4 regions of the Brevibacillus composti genome follow, and region 1 is predicted to be linked to each of the others. Evidence: riboswitches for the same ligand, from Rfam matches in the RefSeq annotation. Region 1 holds a riboswitch; each other region holds the start of a gene.

What was found. Region 1 has a riboswitch for S-adenosylmethionine ahead of metH (methionine synthase). Riboswitches for the same ligand answer to the same signal wherever they lie in the genome.
Region 2: linked by a shared signal. The riboswitch ahead of JD108_RS04270 (2,3-diketo-5-methylthiopentyl-1-phosphate enolase) and the one ahead of metH (methionine synthase) in region 1 are both predicted to bind S-adenosylmethionine.
Region 3: linked by a shared signal. The riboswitch ahead of JD108_RS09000 (homoserine dehydrogenase) and the one ahead of metH (methionine synthase) in region 1 are both predicted to bind S-adenosylmethionine.
Region 4: linked by a shared signal. The riboswitch ahead of JD108_RS21240 (BMP family lipoprotein) and the one ahead of metH (methionine synthase) in region 1 are both predicted to bind S-adenosylmethionine.

What each region holds. Positions count from the first base shown of each region.
Region 1 is NZ_CP066308.1:2,677,379-2,681,279, reverse strand. It holds gene JD108_RS13695 (hypothetical protein) at 1-201, opposite strand, end outside; gene JD108_RS13690 (effector binding domain-containing protein) at 269-1,156, opposite strand; gene JD108_RS13685 (YjcZ family sporulation protein) at 1,295-1,399, opposite strand; SAM riboswitch class I at 1,599-1,699, shown strand; gene metH (methionine synthase) at 1,801-3,901, shown strand, end outside.
Region 2 is NZ_CP066308.1:825,338-829,238, reverse strand. It holds gene mtnK (S-methyl-5-thioribose kinase) at 1-329, opposite strand, end outside; SAM riboswitch class I at 484-628, opposite strand; SAM riboswitch class I at 851-1,003, shown strand; gene JD108_RS04270 (2,3-diketo-5-methylthiopentyl-1-phosphate enolase) at 1,092-2,306, shown strand; gene JD108_RS04265 (2-hydroxy-3-keto-5-methylthiopentenyl-1-phosphate phosphatase) at 2,303-2,980, shown strand; gene JD108_RS04260 (methylthioribulose 1-phosphate dehydratase) at 2,977-3,624, shown strand; gene JD108_RS04255 (1,2-dihydroxy-3-keto-5-methylthiopentene dioxygenase) at 3,652-3,901, shown strand, end outside.
Region 3 is NZ_CP066308.1:1,731,420-1,735,320, reverse strand. It holds gene glpK (glycerol kinase GlpK) at 1-545, opposite strand, end outside; gene JD108_RS09000 (homoserine dehydrogenase) at 568-1,824, opposite strand; SAM riboswitch class I at 1,911-2,023, opposite strand; SAM riboswitch class I at 2,102-2,212, opposite strand; gene JD108_RS08995 (alpha/beta fold hydrolase) at 2,313-3,095, opposite strand; gene JD108_RS08990 (branched-chain amino acid ABC transporter permease) at 3,102-3,901, opposite strand, start outside.
Region 4 is NZ_CP066308.1:4,261,708-4,265,608, forward strand. It holds gene JD108_RS21230 (ABC transporter permease) at 1-62, opposite strand, end outside; gene JD108_RS21235 (ABC transporter ATP-binding protein) at 37-1,566, opposite strand; gene JD108_RS21240 (BMP family lipoprotein) at 1,652-2,683, opposite strand; SAM riboswitch class I at 2,850-2,964, opposite strand; gene JD108_RS21245 (methyl-accepting chemotaxis protein) at 3,046-3,901, opposite strand, start outside.

The DNA of each region.
Region 1 (3,901 bases):
AAGCGGCAGGAAATGATCAAACTCGTCTTTCCGGCCGCCCTCGGACAAATTGATATGGGTAAAGGAATAGCGCAAATAGTGTTGGCCATTTTCCCGATCCTTGACGATCGCGTACGTCTCGAAATCGGTCTCATCCAAATTCTTCACCGTTTCCAGACGGGAGAGGAATTCCTGTTTTTCTGTGGGAAGTAGTGGATCCAAAGCGTTTCGCTCCTTTTGCTTGGCTTCGGTCTCATCATAGCAAAAGGGGATGGAGATGACAATTTGCTCAATCTACCGGTATGTAGATTTTCATTTTGATCAGATCGGGATAGGAGGAGTTCACCACATCGGTGATTTCGAAGTCGGGTCCTTCTCTCCGTTCGTAGTTGGAAATGGGCAGCCAGATACCGTAGATGTAGGAGCGAACATGCTGTGGCTGCTCGAATCCGCCGCTCACTTTGAATTCGGCGTATTTCCCGGGGGGCAGTTGAAAATGGACGAAGCCCTCGGGGAGCGCGCGGGTCGGCTCAGCGTCCAGCAAGGCGGCGTTTACCTCTTCCCCCACGATAAAGGAAAATCCGCCGTCATCCCGGAAGTCGCAGGAGATGCCGTAAGCCATATCCGGGGCGGTCTTGTGGGGAATGTGCTGGAAGTACTGCTTGCTGCCAAAATCGGCATAGAACTGGGGAATGTCGGCGAGGTATTGTTCATGGCGCAGGTTGGTCTGATAGCGGTAGCCGATGATGTCGATGGCATTCCATTCCACGATGGTCGGTTTGTTCACGGATAAGGTCCCCTTTTCCTTTTTTTGATAGGCAAAAAAGTTCATCTTTTTTTGCAAGGGAAGCGGCGTGGCGGCTCTCCGGTATTTGGCGGGCGTGACGCCAAAACAGGCTTCGAAGGCGCGGGTAAAGGCCTCTTGCGAACCGTATTGATAGCCAACGGCGATCTCCAGCACGTTTTTCTGGGTCTCCTTCAACAGCACGGCAGCCTCGGACAGCCTTCTCTTGCGAATGTATTCCTGCACCGAAAAACCGGTGATGGCCTGAAACAACCGCTGAAAATGAAAGGCGGAAAAACAGGCTTTGGCCGAGATTTCGGTGATCGGCAGCTCTTCCTGCAAATTCTCTTCGATATGCTCAATGGCTGCCTGAATTCTTTCAAATGTATCCATGCGTTCACCTTTCTCCCAATAGTTGATACCCCTATTGTACAGGGAAGAGCCGGCATTTTTTTGATTTTTTGTGCTCTTTGCGGGAAAAACGAAAAAAGAAGCCCGGCATTATCCAGGCTTCTTCCTCAAGCAGTCCCCTTAGTTGTCGCAGCTGCACCCTACGATGACCAGCAGGATAAACAGAACGAGCACCAGGGCGAAGTTGTCGTCAAAGAAGTTGTTTCCGCAATAGGATGTACTCATGTTTGTTTTCCTCCTTTCCGTTATGTTTTAGTCTATACACGAATGCGGGGAATCGTGTGGGCGGATGACTAGGGATGGCAAATATGGGCGATGCCAAGAAAAAGAATGGCATTTTCCTCATTGACGCAGAGGAGGGGGGGTGTTAAGATAACTTTCAAACATTGCAATAACTGGAATGAATCGAATAGCAAAGCAACATCTCTTATCCAGAGAGGCAGAGGGACTGGCCCAATGAAGCCTCGGCAACCGGATTTTTCAGGTGCCAATTCCAGCAAAGCCCTGTGCTTTGAAAGATAAGAGGATGTGTCGGGCGTTTAATCTATTCGCGGACAAAATCCTCTTCTGCACAGGAGAGGATTTTTTTTGTACTTCAATAGCAGCCTGTAGAGAGGGAGTTAACCATGAAAACAAATTTTCGTGAACAACTTTACCGAAAAATTCTGATACTGGACGGCGCGATGGGGACCATGCTGCAGCAAGCCAATCTGACAGCGGAGGATTTCGGGGGAGATGCGTACGACGGCTGTAACGAGCTGTTGAACCTGACGCGTCCGGATGTGATTCGCTCTATCCATGAGAAGTACCTGGAGGCAGGCGCCGATATCATCGAGACCAACACCTTCGGGGCGACTTCCATCGTTCTCGCCGAGTACGACGTGGCGGACAAGGACCTGGAGATCAATATCGCGGCAGCCAAGCTGGCGCGCGAAGCGGCGGATGCCTACTCGACGCCGGAGTGGCCGCGTTTTGTCGCAGGGGCGATGGGGCCGACGACCAAGACGCTCTCGCTGACAGGCGGCGTCACCTTTGATGATCTGGTGGAGTCCTACTACCGCCAGGCCAAGGGACTGCTGCTCGGCGATGTGGACGTCTTGCTGCTGGAGACCTCCCAGGACACGCTGAACGTCAAGGCAGGAGGCATCGGGATTCGGAAAGCATTCGAGGTATTGGGGAGAGAGGTGCCGGTGATGCTTTCCGGCACGATTGAGCCGATGGGAACCACCTTGGCCGGTCAGAACATCGAGGCCTTCTACGTCTCGCTGGAGCATCTGAAGCCGATCACGATTGGCCTCAATTGCGCGACAGGACCGGAATTCATGCGCGACCACATTCGGACGCTGTCCGGGCTGGCCGAGTGCGGAGTGAGCTGCTATCCCAATGCGGGGCTTCCGGATGAAAACGGCCATTACCATGAGACACCGCAGGGGCTGGCGTCCAAGATCAAGGCGTTTGCGGAGCAGGGCTGGCTCAATGTCGCGGGAGGCTGTTGCGGCACGACCCCCGAGCATATCCGGGCGATGGCGGAGGCCCTGCGGGATGTGACCCCGCGTAGGCCGCAGCAAGCCGAGGTCAGCGCTGTATCGGGGATCGATGTGGTCTACGTGGAGCAGGACAACCGGCCGCTCCTCGTCGGAGAACGGACAAACGTCATCGGGTCGCGCAAATTCCGCGAGCTGATCGCAGGCGGCCACTATGAAGAAGCGTCCGACATCGCGCGGGCTCAGGTGAAGCGGGGCGCCCATGTGATCGACATCTGCCTGGCCGACCCGGATCGCGACGAGTACGCCGACATGGAGAAGTTCTTGCAGTTTGTCGTCAAGAAGGTAAAAGCGCCGCTGATGATCGACTCCACCGACGCTAAAGTCATGGAGCTGGGCCTCAAGTATTCCCAGGGAAAAGCGATCCTCAACTCGATCAATCTGGAGGACGGCCTGGAGCGTTTCGAACAGGTCGTGCCGCTGATCCATAAATACGGGGCCGCTGTCGTCGTCGGGACCATCGACGAAACCGGCATGGCCGTCACCGCCGAGCGAAAGCTGGAGGTGGCGAAACGCTCCTATGATCTGCTGGTGAACCAGTACGGCGTGAACCCGCGGGACATTATTTTTGACCCCCTGGTCTTCCCGGTGGGGACCGGAGATGAGCAGTATATCGGCTCCGCCAAAGCCACTGTGGAGGGCATCCGCCTGATCAAGGAGGCGATGCCGGAGTGCAAGACGATCCTCGGCGTCAGCAACGTCTCCTTTGGCCTTCCGGCGGCAGGACGGGAAGTCCTCAACGCCGTCTTTATCTATCACACGACGCTGGCTGGCTTGGATTACGCCATCGTCAACACGGAAAAGCTGGAGCGCTACGCCTCCATTCCCGAAGAGGAGAAAAAGCTGGCAGAAGCCCTCCTGTTCGATACGACAGACGAGACACTGGCGGCTTTCACCGAATTTTACCGGCAAAAGAAAAAGGAGACAGGCATCGAAGTATCTTCGCTCACGCTGGAGGAGCGGCTGGCGCGCTACGTCGTCGAAGGCTCCAAGGACGGGCTGATCGATGACCTCAAGCTGGCTCTCGACAAATACGCGCCGCTGGAAATTATCAACGGGCCGCTGATGAGCGGGATGGAGGAAGTGGGCCGGCTGTTTAACGCCAACCAGCTGATCGTCGCAGAGGTGCTGCAGAGCGCGGAAGTGATGAAAGCGTCTGTATCGTTCCTGGAACCGTTTATGG
Region 2 (3,901 bases), 1.9 Mb from region 1:
TCCATGACGGTCAGGGCCAGCTCGGCATCATAGTGGTACACCTCCGGCACCAGGTCAGGCACATGCTTGTACTGAATCCGCAGCGCTTCGCTTTCGATGCGGGCGCGGTCCAGCGTCAGCGGCCAGGATTCCCCCACGACGCGGGCGTACGGCAGCGCCTGCTTGACGATCACGCTTTTCCCTGTCGCTTCCTCCCGGATGTGGAAAACCAGATTGAGGTTGCCGTCGCCAATCTCCCGGGATGTCAGCTCGGCTCCCGGTTCGAACAGACCGGGCAATTCTTTTACATACTGCACTGCCTCTTGCTCGCTCAACGCACGATACGCCATGATAGATTGCTCCTCTCCGTTATCATTTCGTCTATTTCCTAAAAGGGTATGCTTCCGCCAAAACAACACGGGCATCAGGGCCCGGCGAACATCAAAAAGACCTCTTTTCCCGAAGAAAAGAGGTCGCAACCGTACGCAGCAAGCGTGTGTCTCCCCCTTATCTTCCAGAATACTTTTGCTTCTGCTGGAATTAGCACCGTGCACATCGCTAGTCATCCGCCTTCAGCGTCTGCTGAGGCCAGCGTATGTCGGTTGCCGGGTATCATCGGGCCAGTCCCTCCACCTTCTCTGGATAAGGTATCCAACGTATGCAGTTTTGATTAGTTTGAATCATACACGCGCCTCTCCATCGCTGTCAACACTTTTTGATGATGATCTTTAAGACAACGCGAGCAACATCGGCCAGCCTTTATACCGTGCCAGACAAACCGGCTTCCCCGCCAAAACAAGGGTTGACTCCCGAAAACGAACGTCATATCATTAGGGGTATCGCAAGACAAAACTCATAGGATTCATTCAAACTCTTATCGCGAGCTGGCTGAGGGACTGGCCCAATGATGCCCGGCAACCGGCGCTCACCTATTTCGGGTGGCGAAACGGTGCTAATTCCAACGGTAAGAGTCGAACCCTGCGGCGTATGATCCGTGTTTCGACTCTAAACCGAGAGATGAGAGGAGACGAACACGTTTACGGAACGAACCGCCTCCCCTCCACGATGGGGAGGCTTTTTATCTGTCTTGAGAGCAAAAGGAGGGTCCCTCATTGAGCGAGCAACGCATCCTCGTCACCTATCTCACTCAGGCCAAAGACTTGCAGAAAAAGGCGGAAGCGATCGCCGTCGGCATGACGGTCGGGAGCTGGACTGACCTGCCCGCTGCCAAGCAGGAGGAGCTGAAGCCCTACCTGGGCGAAGCGGTCGGCAGCCAGACGCTGGACACTTTGGACAACGGCGAGAGCCGCGGACTGATTACGGTCAGTTATCCGCTTCGCAACTTTACAAAAGACATCCCGTCCCTCTTGACCGGCATCTTCGGGAAGCTGTCCATGGACGGCAAAATCAAGCTGGTCGACGTTCAATTCCCGGACTCGTTTCTCTCCGCTTTTCCCGGGCCGAAATACGGCATTGCCGGACTGCGCGAGCGCCTTGGGGCCCATGGCCGTCCGCTCTTGATGAGCATCTTCAAATCCTGCCTGGGACTCCCTTTTGACGATCTGAAGACGCAGTTCCGCGCACAAGCCCTGGGCGGCGTCGATCTGGTAAAGGATGACGAAATTTTCTTTGCCGATGATCGGGCTCCTTTTCTCGAGCGGATTTCCGCCTTTAAACAAATCGCCCGCCAGACCGAAGCGGAGACCGGCAAACCGGTCATCTATGCGGCGAACCTGACTGGACCTGTTCACGAGCTGAACGACCGCGCAAAACGTGCGGTGGAGGCTGGGGCGGACTGCCTTTTGTTCAACGTCCTCGCCTTTGGCTACGACGCCCTGCACCGCCTGGCTGCAGACCCTGATGTACAAGTGCCGATCATGGCCCATCCAGCACTGGCCGGAGCCTTCTATCCTTCGCCGGACTACGGCATCGCCACGCCGCTGCTCCTCGGCAAGCTGATGCGCCTGGCCGGAGCGGATCTGGTACTGTTTCCTTCGCCATACGGCAATGTCGCCCTGAACAAAGCGGAGGCGCTGCAGCTCTCCCAGCATCTGACCGAGCCGAGCGGGAGCCTTCGCCAGTCCTTTCCGGTACCGTCTGCGGGCATCCATCCCGGTCTGGTGCCGCAGCTGTACGAAGATTTCGGCCTGAATCAGGTCGTCAACGCAGGCGGCGGGATTCACGGCCACCCCGGCGGCGCGACGGCGGGCGCCCGCGCCTTTGTGGCAGCGATCGATGCGGTGGTCGCCGGCCGCACCCTGGAAGAAGCGGCGGCGGAATCGGCGGAGCTGGCAGCGGCCCTGCAGAAATGGGGGGCGGGCCGGTGAGCAAATCCCTCGTGCTGTTTTGTGATTTTGACGGAACGATTACGGAAAAAGACAATATCGTCGCCATTATGCGCCGGTTTGCTCCCCCGGAGCGGGAGGAGCTGATCGAACAGATTCTGACCCAGAAAATCTCCATACAGGAGGGAGTCGGGAAACTGTTCCAGCTCATCCCCTCCGCCAAGAAACAGGAGATCATCGACTTCATCGTGGCCGAAGCGGCTATCCGCCCCGGGTTTGAAGAGTTCGTCCGCTTTTGCCGGGAAGAGGGCATCGAGCTGCTTGTCACCAGCGGCGGGATCGACTTTTTTGTAGAGCCGATTCTCGCTCCGTTTGGGCTGGATGTACCCATTTACTGCAACGGCAGTGACTTTAGCGGCCCGAGAATTACGATCACCTGGCCCCATGCCTGCGACGAACATTGCGACAATCGCTGCGGCATGTGCAAAACGACCGTGATTCGCCGCTATGATCCACAGCACTACTACCGCGTCGTGATCGGGGATTCGATTACCGATCTGGCCGGTGCCAAGATCGCCGATTTCGTCATCGCCCGTTCCCTGCTGGCCGAAAAAAGCGAGGAGCTGGGGCTGCCTTACCGGCCGTTTGCCACGTTCCACGATGTGATTGCCGTCTTGCAGGAGTTGAAACGGCAACAGGAGGTTCAACCAACATGACCATAACACTTGAACAGCGCTTGGATGCTTTTCGCCGCCTGGACGACGCCAAGCTGACTTTTGCCCGCCGTGACTGGTTTCCCGGGACCAGCGGCAATCTCTCGATCAAATTGAGCAGCGACCCTTTGCAATTCGCGGTGACAGCCAGCGGCAAGGACAAGACCAAGCTGTCTCCGGAGGACTACCTGGTGGTAGACGGCGATTCGCGCCCGGTAGAGCCGACAGCCCTCAAGCCCTCGGCAGAAACGATGATTCACGTCGTCGTCTATCGGCAGATTCCGCAGGCGCAGGCCTGCTTCCACGTCCACACCGTCTGGAACAACCTGATCTCCGAACTGTACTTCGGGCAGCGGGCCTTTTCCATACAGGGACAGGAATTGATCAAAGGGCTGGGCATCTGGGAAGAAAACGCCCGCATCACTGTCCCCATTGTCGAGAATTTTGCTGATATTCCGACGCTGGCTGCCGCGATTGAAAAAGTGATCACCCCCGAGGTTCCCGGCGTTTTGATCCGCAATCACGGCATTTACGCCTGGGGCGACAGCGATTTTGCGGCCAAGCGCCACCTGGAGTCTTTCGAATTTCTGTTTGAATACCACGCGCGCTGGCTGCAGCTCCGCCAAGCCGCCGCGGTTGCACCATAAACCATCATCCAAAGGGAGGCATGCCAAATGGCAAAAGTACGTTTTCACGACACCAACGAATATCTCACAGGGGACGATGTGATCTCTTTTCTGGAATCCCAGGGGATCATTTACGAGCACTGGGGCGTAGACCGCCTCGACGAAAATCTCCGCAACAACTACAGCCCTACGGATGAAGAAAAACAGCAGATTCTCGCTGCTTTCAAGCCGGAGATCGATTCGATCAGCCAGCGCCGCGGCTACTTGACCGCCGACATCATCGTGCTGTCCGACCAGA
Region 3 (3,901 bases), 950 kb from region 1:
TCCGTGACATGGGCCCGGCCTCCCGACAGCTTCCAGATCAGCCAGGTGTCGATCGTTCCAAACAGCAGCTCGCCGCGCTCTGCCTGCTCCCTCGCCCCGTCCACATGGTCGAGAATCCATTTTACTTTGGTGCCGGAGAAATAGGCGTCGATCAAGAGCCCTGTTTTGCTCCGAAACAGCTCGTCATATCCCTGCTTTTTCAATTGCTCGCAAATCGCGGAGGTCTGCCTCGACTGCCAGACGATGGCATGATAGACCGGTACGCCCGTATGTTTGTTCCAAACTACGGTCGTCTCTCGCTGATTGGTTATGCCGATCGCAGCCACTTCCAGCGCTGAGATATTGTGGCTCGCCAATACCTCGCCGATGACGCCGACGACCGAGGACCAGATTTCCAGCGCATTATGCTCGACCCACCCCGGACCCGGAAAAAGCTGGGTGAATTCCTTCTGCGCCAGCCCGACGATGCTGCCTTGCCGGTCAAACAGGATGGCCCTCGAGCTGGTCGTCCCCTGGTCAATCGCCAGCACAACCTTTTTTTCCATCTGCGTCCTCCTTTCTCTCACCTCAGGGAGCCAGTACGGGAAATACATCTGCACGGATGCCAAAATCGCGGTGCAACAGCTCTCCATGCTCATCGGTAAACCCGCTTGCGACGAGGCCGATGCGCAGGACATTTGCCCAATCATACTGAATTCGCTGCTTGACTACCTCAACTCCTGCCCGATCCAAAAAATGCAGGATCTGGTCCGGCGACCCTTGTGAGCCTTCGCTCTCCAGATAACAGAAGCTCCACTTTTGTTCCTGTGGACGGACCTTGTCTGCCTGCCGCTCCTGCCAGATCGGGTGGGGCGTGAAGCGCTGTGTCAGCAAAAAGGCCAGGTCTTCCACAACCGCGCTTGCGGTAGGCAGCTCTCCTGCCCCTTTTCCCATGAACAGGAGATCGCCAACGATGTTTCCCGATACCTGCACGGCATTGTAGGCATCCTGCACCTGGGCAAGCGGATGATCCAGCGGCAGCAGCGTCGGGCTGACAGACAGTTGGATCGCCCCCTCTGTCCGGGAGGCCCGGGCCAGCAGCTTGATTCGATAGCCCAGCTCCTGTGCGAGCGCCAGCTGTCCGAGATGCAGAGAGTCAATCCCCTTCCGCTCGGCCGCATGCAGCGGCAGGGACTCACCGTACACGAGCTGGGCGAGGATGTAGGACTTGTAGAGAGCGTCCCAGCCTTCCACATCAGAGGTCGGGTCCGCCTCGGCATATCCCAGCTCCTGCGCCTGCTTCAGCGCCACCTCATACGGAAGCTGATGCTGCTCCATCTGCGTCAGGATGTAGTTGGTCGTACCGTTTAATATCCCGCTGACTGAGGTGATCTCATTCGTCCGCAGGAATTGGCGGAGCACCCCCAGGATGGGGATCCCGCCCGCGACACTCGCCTCATAGGCGAGCTGCACGTGGTGGCGGTTGGCCAGCTCGACCAGTTCGGCCCCTCGCTTGGCGAGCAGCTCCTTGTTTGCCGTCACGATATGACAGCCCTTTTCCATCAAGGCCCGCACATAGTCATAGGCCGGATCTACTCCGCCCATCACCTCCACGACGATGTCCACCTCTGCGTCCAGCACGTCCTCAAACGAGGTGGTGACCAGATCGCGGTCGATCTGCACCGCCCGCTGCTTATCCGTATCCCGGACCAGCGCCTTGACCACCTCGACACGGCGGCCCAGCCGCTCGGAGAGCTTCTGCTGCTGCGAACGAATGGTCTTCAACACCCCGCCGCCTACTGTTCCGACACCCAGCAACCCAACCTTTACCACACCCGTACTCATCGCCAAACACTCCTTTTTCTTTCAGACCCAGAAAGCGGAAAAGCCCTCTTCCGCAGAAGAAGGCTTGTGTAGAGACGGGGGCCTCCTTCTTATCTTTCAGGACACTTCAAGCGTCCTGCAGGAATTGGCACCTTGTCACGCTGAACGTGACGGTTGCCGGGCTTCATCGGGCCAGTCCCTCCGCCTCTCTGGATAAGAAAGCTGTATATTTTTTGGTAATAAAAAAACCCTCTTCAGACAAGAAGAAGGCCGGCTTTACATACGCACATGCTCTCGCTTCTTATCTGCCAAGACGACAAATCGTCTTGCAGGAATTGGCACCTTGTCGCGCGAACGCGACGGTTGCCGGGCTTCATCGGGCCAGTCCCTCTGCCTCTCTGGATAAGAATGGTGGTAACCTGTTTCGCTTTCATTGTAAAGAATTCCATGAAACACGTCAAGAACATGATCAATCGGGATCCGGCGCTGAGAGGGATACCGACATGCTGTCATCGTTCACGCATTTCACGCAAAAATTGCAGCAGCTCCCGATTGAATGAGTCCGGTCGTTCCTGCGTTAGCATATGCCGTGCTTCGGGTATTACCACCAAGCGGGAGTTTTTTATATGCTGGTGCAGATACTGGCTGCATGCCAGGGGAGTTGTCAGGTCTCCCTCTCCCACGATGATGAGAACAGGCACTTCGATTTCTGCCAAATACTCTCTGCTGTCCGCATTTATGGAGGCGATCATGGAGCCTCTGTAAGCGGCAAGATGATTATCAGCGATGGTCTTTTTCATGTTCTCGATCAACTCGATCGGAGCATTCTCGGTAAACGACCGTCTCGCAATCAACTCAGCCAACTCTTCCATTTTCCCCTGATCGATGTAAGAGAGTCGGCTCTCCAAGCTGGACTGTTTCATATTTTCGGGAAAGTAGGAAAATGTGGCGGCGAGAACAAGCGTCTGAACCTTTTCCGGAAAGTCCCGATAAAACATTTGCGCGATGGCGCCTCCCATGGACAGCCCAACCAGATGCGCCCTATCAATCGACAACTGACACAACAACCGGTTCAGGTCATGCGCATAGGTCCGGATATTCACCTCTTCCGCGGTCCATTCCGACTCGCCATGTCCTCTCAAATCAAAGGTCAATACACGGTACCCATTGTTGACCAACGCCTCTTTTTGCACATCCCAATCTTCCAGCCTTTGGCCCAATCCATGAATCAATACCACATCATGGCCTGTTCCCTCCAGGACGTAGCGCAGCGAAATGGCGCCCTTTGCCAATCAGCTTCACTCCTCTTCTGATACGTACCGCATTCTTTCTTGGGCGTTGTCAGGCTTCTTTTCCTCCATGCTTTTTCTCCGTTTTGACAGCCAGTTTTTCATGCCGCCGATGATCCCCTGCGGGAAAAACATGACAGCGAGAATATACACGGCCCCAAAGAAAATCATCCACCGCTCAAAAATCCAGTGAACCTTGGCAAGATCGGTTAAGCCCGCATGCGCCAGCAAAATCAGCGCCGACCCGATGATCCCCCCGTACAGGGTACCGACCCCGCCGATAATCGTCATCAACAGCGCGTCAAGCGTCACGTTTGTGGAAAAGACCGCCGTATTGACAAAGCGCAGCGTAACCGCGTACATCGATCCGCTGAGACCGGCAACCACTCCTGCCACGATGCTGGCAATGATCTTGTAGTGGATAACCTGGTAGCCGAGCGACTCTGTCCGCTGCTCGTTTTCCCGGATGGCCTGCAGCACTTTTCCTACCGGAGATTCCGTAAACCGTTTCAAGGCGTACAACGTCACCAGCATAAAGGCCAGCGCGACAAAGTAAAAAACCAAGCGGTCACGAAACAGGTCTGGAATCTGAAAAGGAAATCCGTCGTTCCCCTTCGTTACGCTGCGCCATTTCTCTGCAAGCACGTAGAACAAGCCGGCGAAGGCTAGCGTCAGCATGGCGTAGTAGTGGCTTTTCAGCCGCAGCGAAAGAGCCCCGATCAAATAACTGACAATGCCAGTCAGGATCAGCACGACCGCCTGCGCGACGAGAAAGACAACAACCGATTCCTCCCATCGGCTCATCATGA
Region 4 (3,901 bases), 1.6 Mb from region 1:
CCGATGACGACTGCCAGCAGCGGTTGAACCAGCGACTTACATAGCTGCTTGAGTGCTTCCATGAATACTTCCTCCTGCCATCAACACGCTGATTTTCTCTTCCGTCGCTTCGGAACGCTTCAATTCCCCGGCAATCTTCCCTTTGTACATGACCAGAATCCGATCCGACAGCGCGAGAATTTCCGTCAATTCGGACGATACCAGGAGGATGCCGTCGCCGCTGTTGCGCTTCTCCAGCAAGGCCTGATGGATGTACTCCATCGCCCCGATGTCGACGCCGCGTGTCGGCTCAGCTGCGAGCAGGAGCGGCGTCTCTTGCCCCAGCTCGCGAGCGACGATCAGTTTCTGCAAATTCCCGCCGGAGAGATTGCCCGCCTCTTCCTTCAGATGGCGGGAGCCCGTCTTGATCGCGAACCGCTCCACCCAGCTTTCCACGACGCGGCGAAACGCCTTCCGCATAATGATGCCGCGCCGGGAGTATTCCGGCTTTCGCTGATAGCCCATCAACGCGTTTTCCTCGACACTCTCCCGTTTGGCTGTCCCCCATAAATAGCGGTCTTCCGGGATATGGGCCAAGCCGGCCTCGCGGATCTGTGCAACCGAGTGGCGGGTGATCTCTTTGCCGCCCAGACGGATGACGCCGGAGGATACGGGCCTGAGCCCGGTAATCGCTTCGAGCAGTTCGGATTGCCCGTTGCCCGAGACCCCTGCGATGCCGACGATCTCTCCGTGATGGACGGTAAATGTCACATCGTCGACGGACGTCTGCTTCTCCCGTACCGTCACGCCCTGCACTTCCAAGAGCGGCTTGCCCTCCAGATGCACCCGCTCACTCAATCGCTGGAGCTCGCGGCCTACCATCAAGCGGGCGAGATCGTCCGTATTCGTCTCCTGCCGGGAAACGGTCCCGGTGACGCGTCCGCCGCGAAGCACCGTGATCCGATCTGCCACCTCCATCACTTCCTGCAGCTTGTGCGTGATCAAAATGACGCTTTTGCCGCTAGCCGCCAGATGGCGAATCGTCTGCAGCAGCTCTTTTACCTCCAGTGGGGTTAATACGGCTGTCGGCTCGTCCAGGACGATAATATCCGCTCCCTGGTAGAGAACCTTGAGGATCTCCACCCGCTGCTGCTCTCCTACTGAACAGGCAGACACCTTGGCGCCTTCTGCGATGGGAATCCGATAGCGCTCGCTGAGGGCACGGACCGCCTGCATCGCTTCCTTGCGCTGAAAGACTCCTTTTTTCTGCGGTTCGTACCCGATGACGATATTCTCGGCGACGGTAAAGTCGGGGAAGAGCATGAAGTGCTGGTGGACCATGCCAATCCCCTGCCGGATGGCATCTTCCGGGCCGCGAAAGACAACCGCTTTTCCATTGACGACGATCTCTCCCGATGTCGGCTGCTCCATGCCGTAGAGCATGCGCATCAATGTCGTTTTGCCCGCGCCGTTTTCGCCGACGATGGCATGGACTTCCCCTTCTTTTAGCGTGAAGGATACGTTGTCGTTGGCGGTGAAATCCCCGTACCGCTTCGTCATGCTCCGCATCTCCAGTCGGTATGTCACAGGTTTCCCTCCTTTTTCCTTTTCCTCTGCGTAGAGCAGGAAACCGACTACAGGAGTGCAGTCGGTTTCCGTATAGAACGGGTTCTTATTGTTTCAGCGGATCCGTCACGGTGCGTGTGCCGGCTACGATCTCATCCTTGATCGCTTTTACCTTGGCCACGACCTCCTCGCCGATGAACGAATTCAGCGGAGTCGCGCTCTCATGGGTGACATAGGTGACACCCACGCCGTTTTCCTTCAGTCCGTAGGCTACGGCACCTGGCTCAAGGCTGCCCTCGACAAAGGCTTTGACCGTTTCATACACGGCGGAATCGGTCCCCTTCAATTGAGACAGGACGATGTGCTCAGGGTCGATGCTGGTGCGGTCAACGTCCTGGCCGGAGGTGTAGAAGCCTTTTTCCTTGGCGGCTTCGAATACGCCGAGATCCCCTACTGCCGCTGCCCCGTAGATAAAGTCGGCTCCCTTCGACGCTTGCAGGAGAGCCAGCTCCTTCGCTTTTGCCGGGTCACTGAAGCTGCCGACGTAGTTGATTTGCACTTCCACATTGGGATTGGTGGCCTTCAGCCCTTCCTGGAAGCCGTCCGTCCACTTTTTCAAAATCGGAATGTCCATCGCGGCCACGATGCCCACCTTATTGGTCTTGGTAGCCAATCCAGCCGCGGCTCCCACCAGATAAGCAGCTTCTTGCTCGCGGAACATGACGCTGCGCACATTTGGCAGGTCCACTTGAGTATCGATGATGGCAAAAGTGCGGTCCGGATTTTCCGTCGCCACTTTTTTCAGCGCGTCCTCCGCTTCAAAGGAGGAGGTGATGATCAGATCGTACTGCTCGGCCACTGCTACGCGGATATTCTCCTCGATCGCTCCGTGGTCCGTCGATTCAATGGTCTTCACTTCTACGCCGAATTCCGCCGCCGCTTTTTTCGCGCCGTCGTCCATTTGCTGAAAGAACGGGTTTACCCCGATTTTCTCGGGCAGCACCAGAGCGACGCGTTTTTTCGGAGCTTCCTGTCCGCCTGCCTGCGCCTGTCCTTTGTCTTCGGGGGCGGAGCCTCCAGACGAGCAGCCCGCTGCAAGTAGTGCAAATGTCGTCAAAGCCAAAAGCAGTTTTTTCATGATGTCCTTCTCTCCTATTCCTACAGATCATTTCGTATTTTGTTTCTATTTGAAAAACTCGGCTGGCACCAAGTCTCCCCAGGGAATAGCCTCCGCTTACCGCATCCGCCCGCCTATGAAAAAAACTCTTCCCGAAGGAAGAGTTTGCCGTATATCGCCAACCTCTTCCTCATCTGTCAAAACCCCATAGGTTCTGCAGGAATTGGCACCTATCTGTACACATCATGTACATAGGTTGCCGGGCTTCATCGGGCCAGTCCCTCCGCCGCTCTTGATAAGGTAAGGTGAAACTATTCACTTGGATGAATTCATTCTAGCAGAACAAAACGAAATTGCAATTCTTTTTTTCCGATTGCGAAAGTTTAGGATTGGCTTTGGAACGATTGCTTCAATTTCGCGGAAAGGGCCGTCAGCTCGCCGATTTCCTCGGTGATCTCCCGCACTTTTTGGTGCTGATTTTCTGCGGTGGCGAACAACTCTTCCAAATTGGCAACCGATTCCTCGGTGACGGCCGTAATGGTAGACATCTCGGCGGCCACTTCCCCGGAACGCATTTTCACGCGATCCATGCTGGTGCGGACGTGCTCCACGGCCTCCAGGAACGACTCCATCCCCGAACGCACCGTCTCGATGGAAGCGACGGTCTCTACGGCCAGTGCTTGGCCCTTCTCCACCGAAACTTCGCCCGTACTCATATGCTTGACGGCATTTTCGCTCTCCTGGTGCAAAGACTGCAAAATTTCCGCGATCTCTTGTGTGGCGGTAGCGCTTTGTTCCGCCAGTTTCCGCACTTCGTCCGCCACAACGGCGAAGCCGCGTCCATGCTCGCCGGCCCGGGCCGACTCAATCGCCGCATTCAAGGCGAGCAAATTGGTCTGCGTAGCGATCTGATTGATCGTCTCCACGATCTCCTCTACCCGGTTGGCCTGTTTGTTCAGCTCGCGGATGGTCGAAGAGGCGACATGCACGGCCTGCACGATTTGCTCCATCTGCCCCGACAGCTCATTCATCATGCTGATGCTTTCGGCCAGGCGGCGGCTGTTCTGATCGGCTTCTGCTTTCATCGTGGCCGCCTGCTCATGGACCGTGACAATTTCCTGGTCGATGGACTGCACTTCCTCCTCGATTTTGACCGTAGAATTGGCCTGCGATTCCATGCCTGTCGCCACTTCTTTAAACGCGATCATCATGTCGTCCGTATTGCGTTTGGTCGTCTCG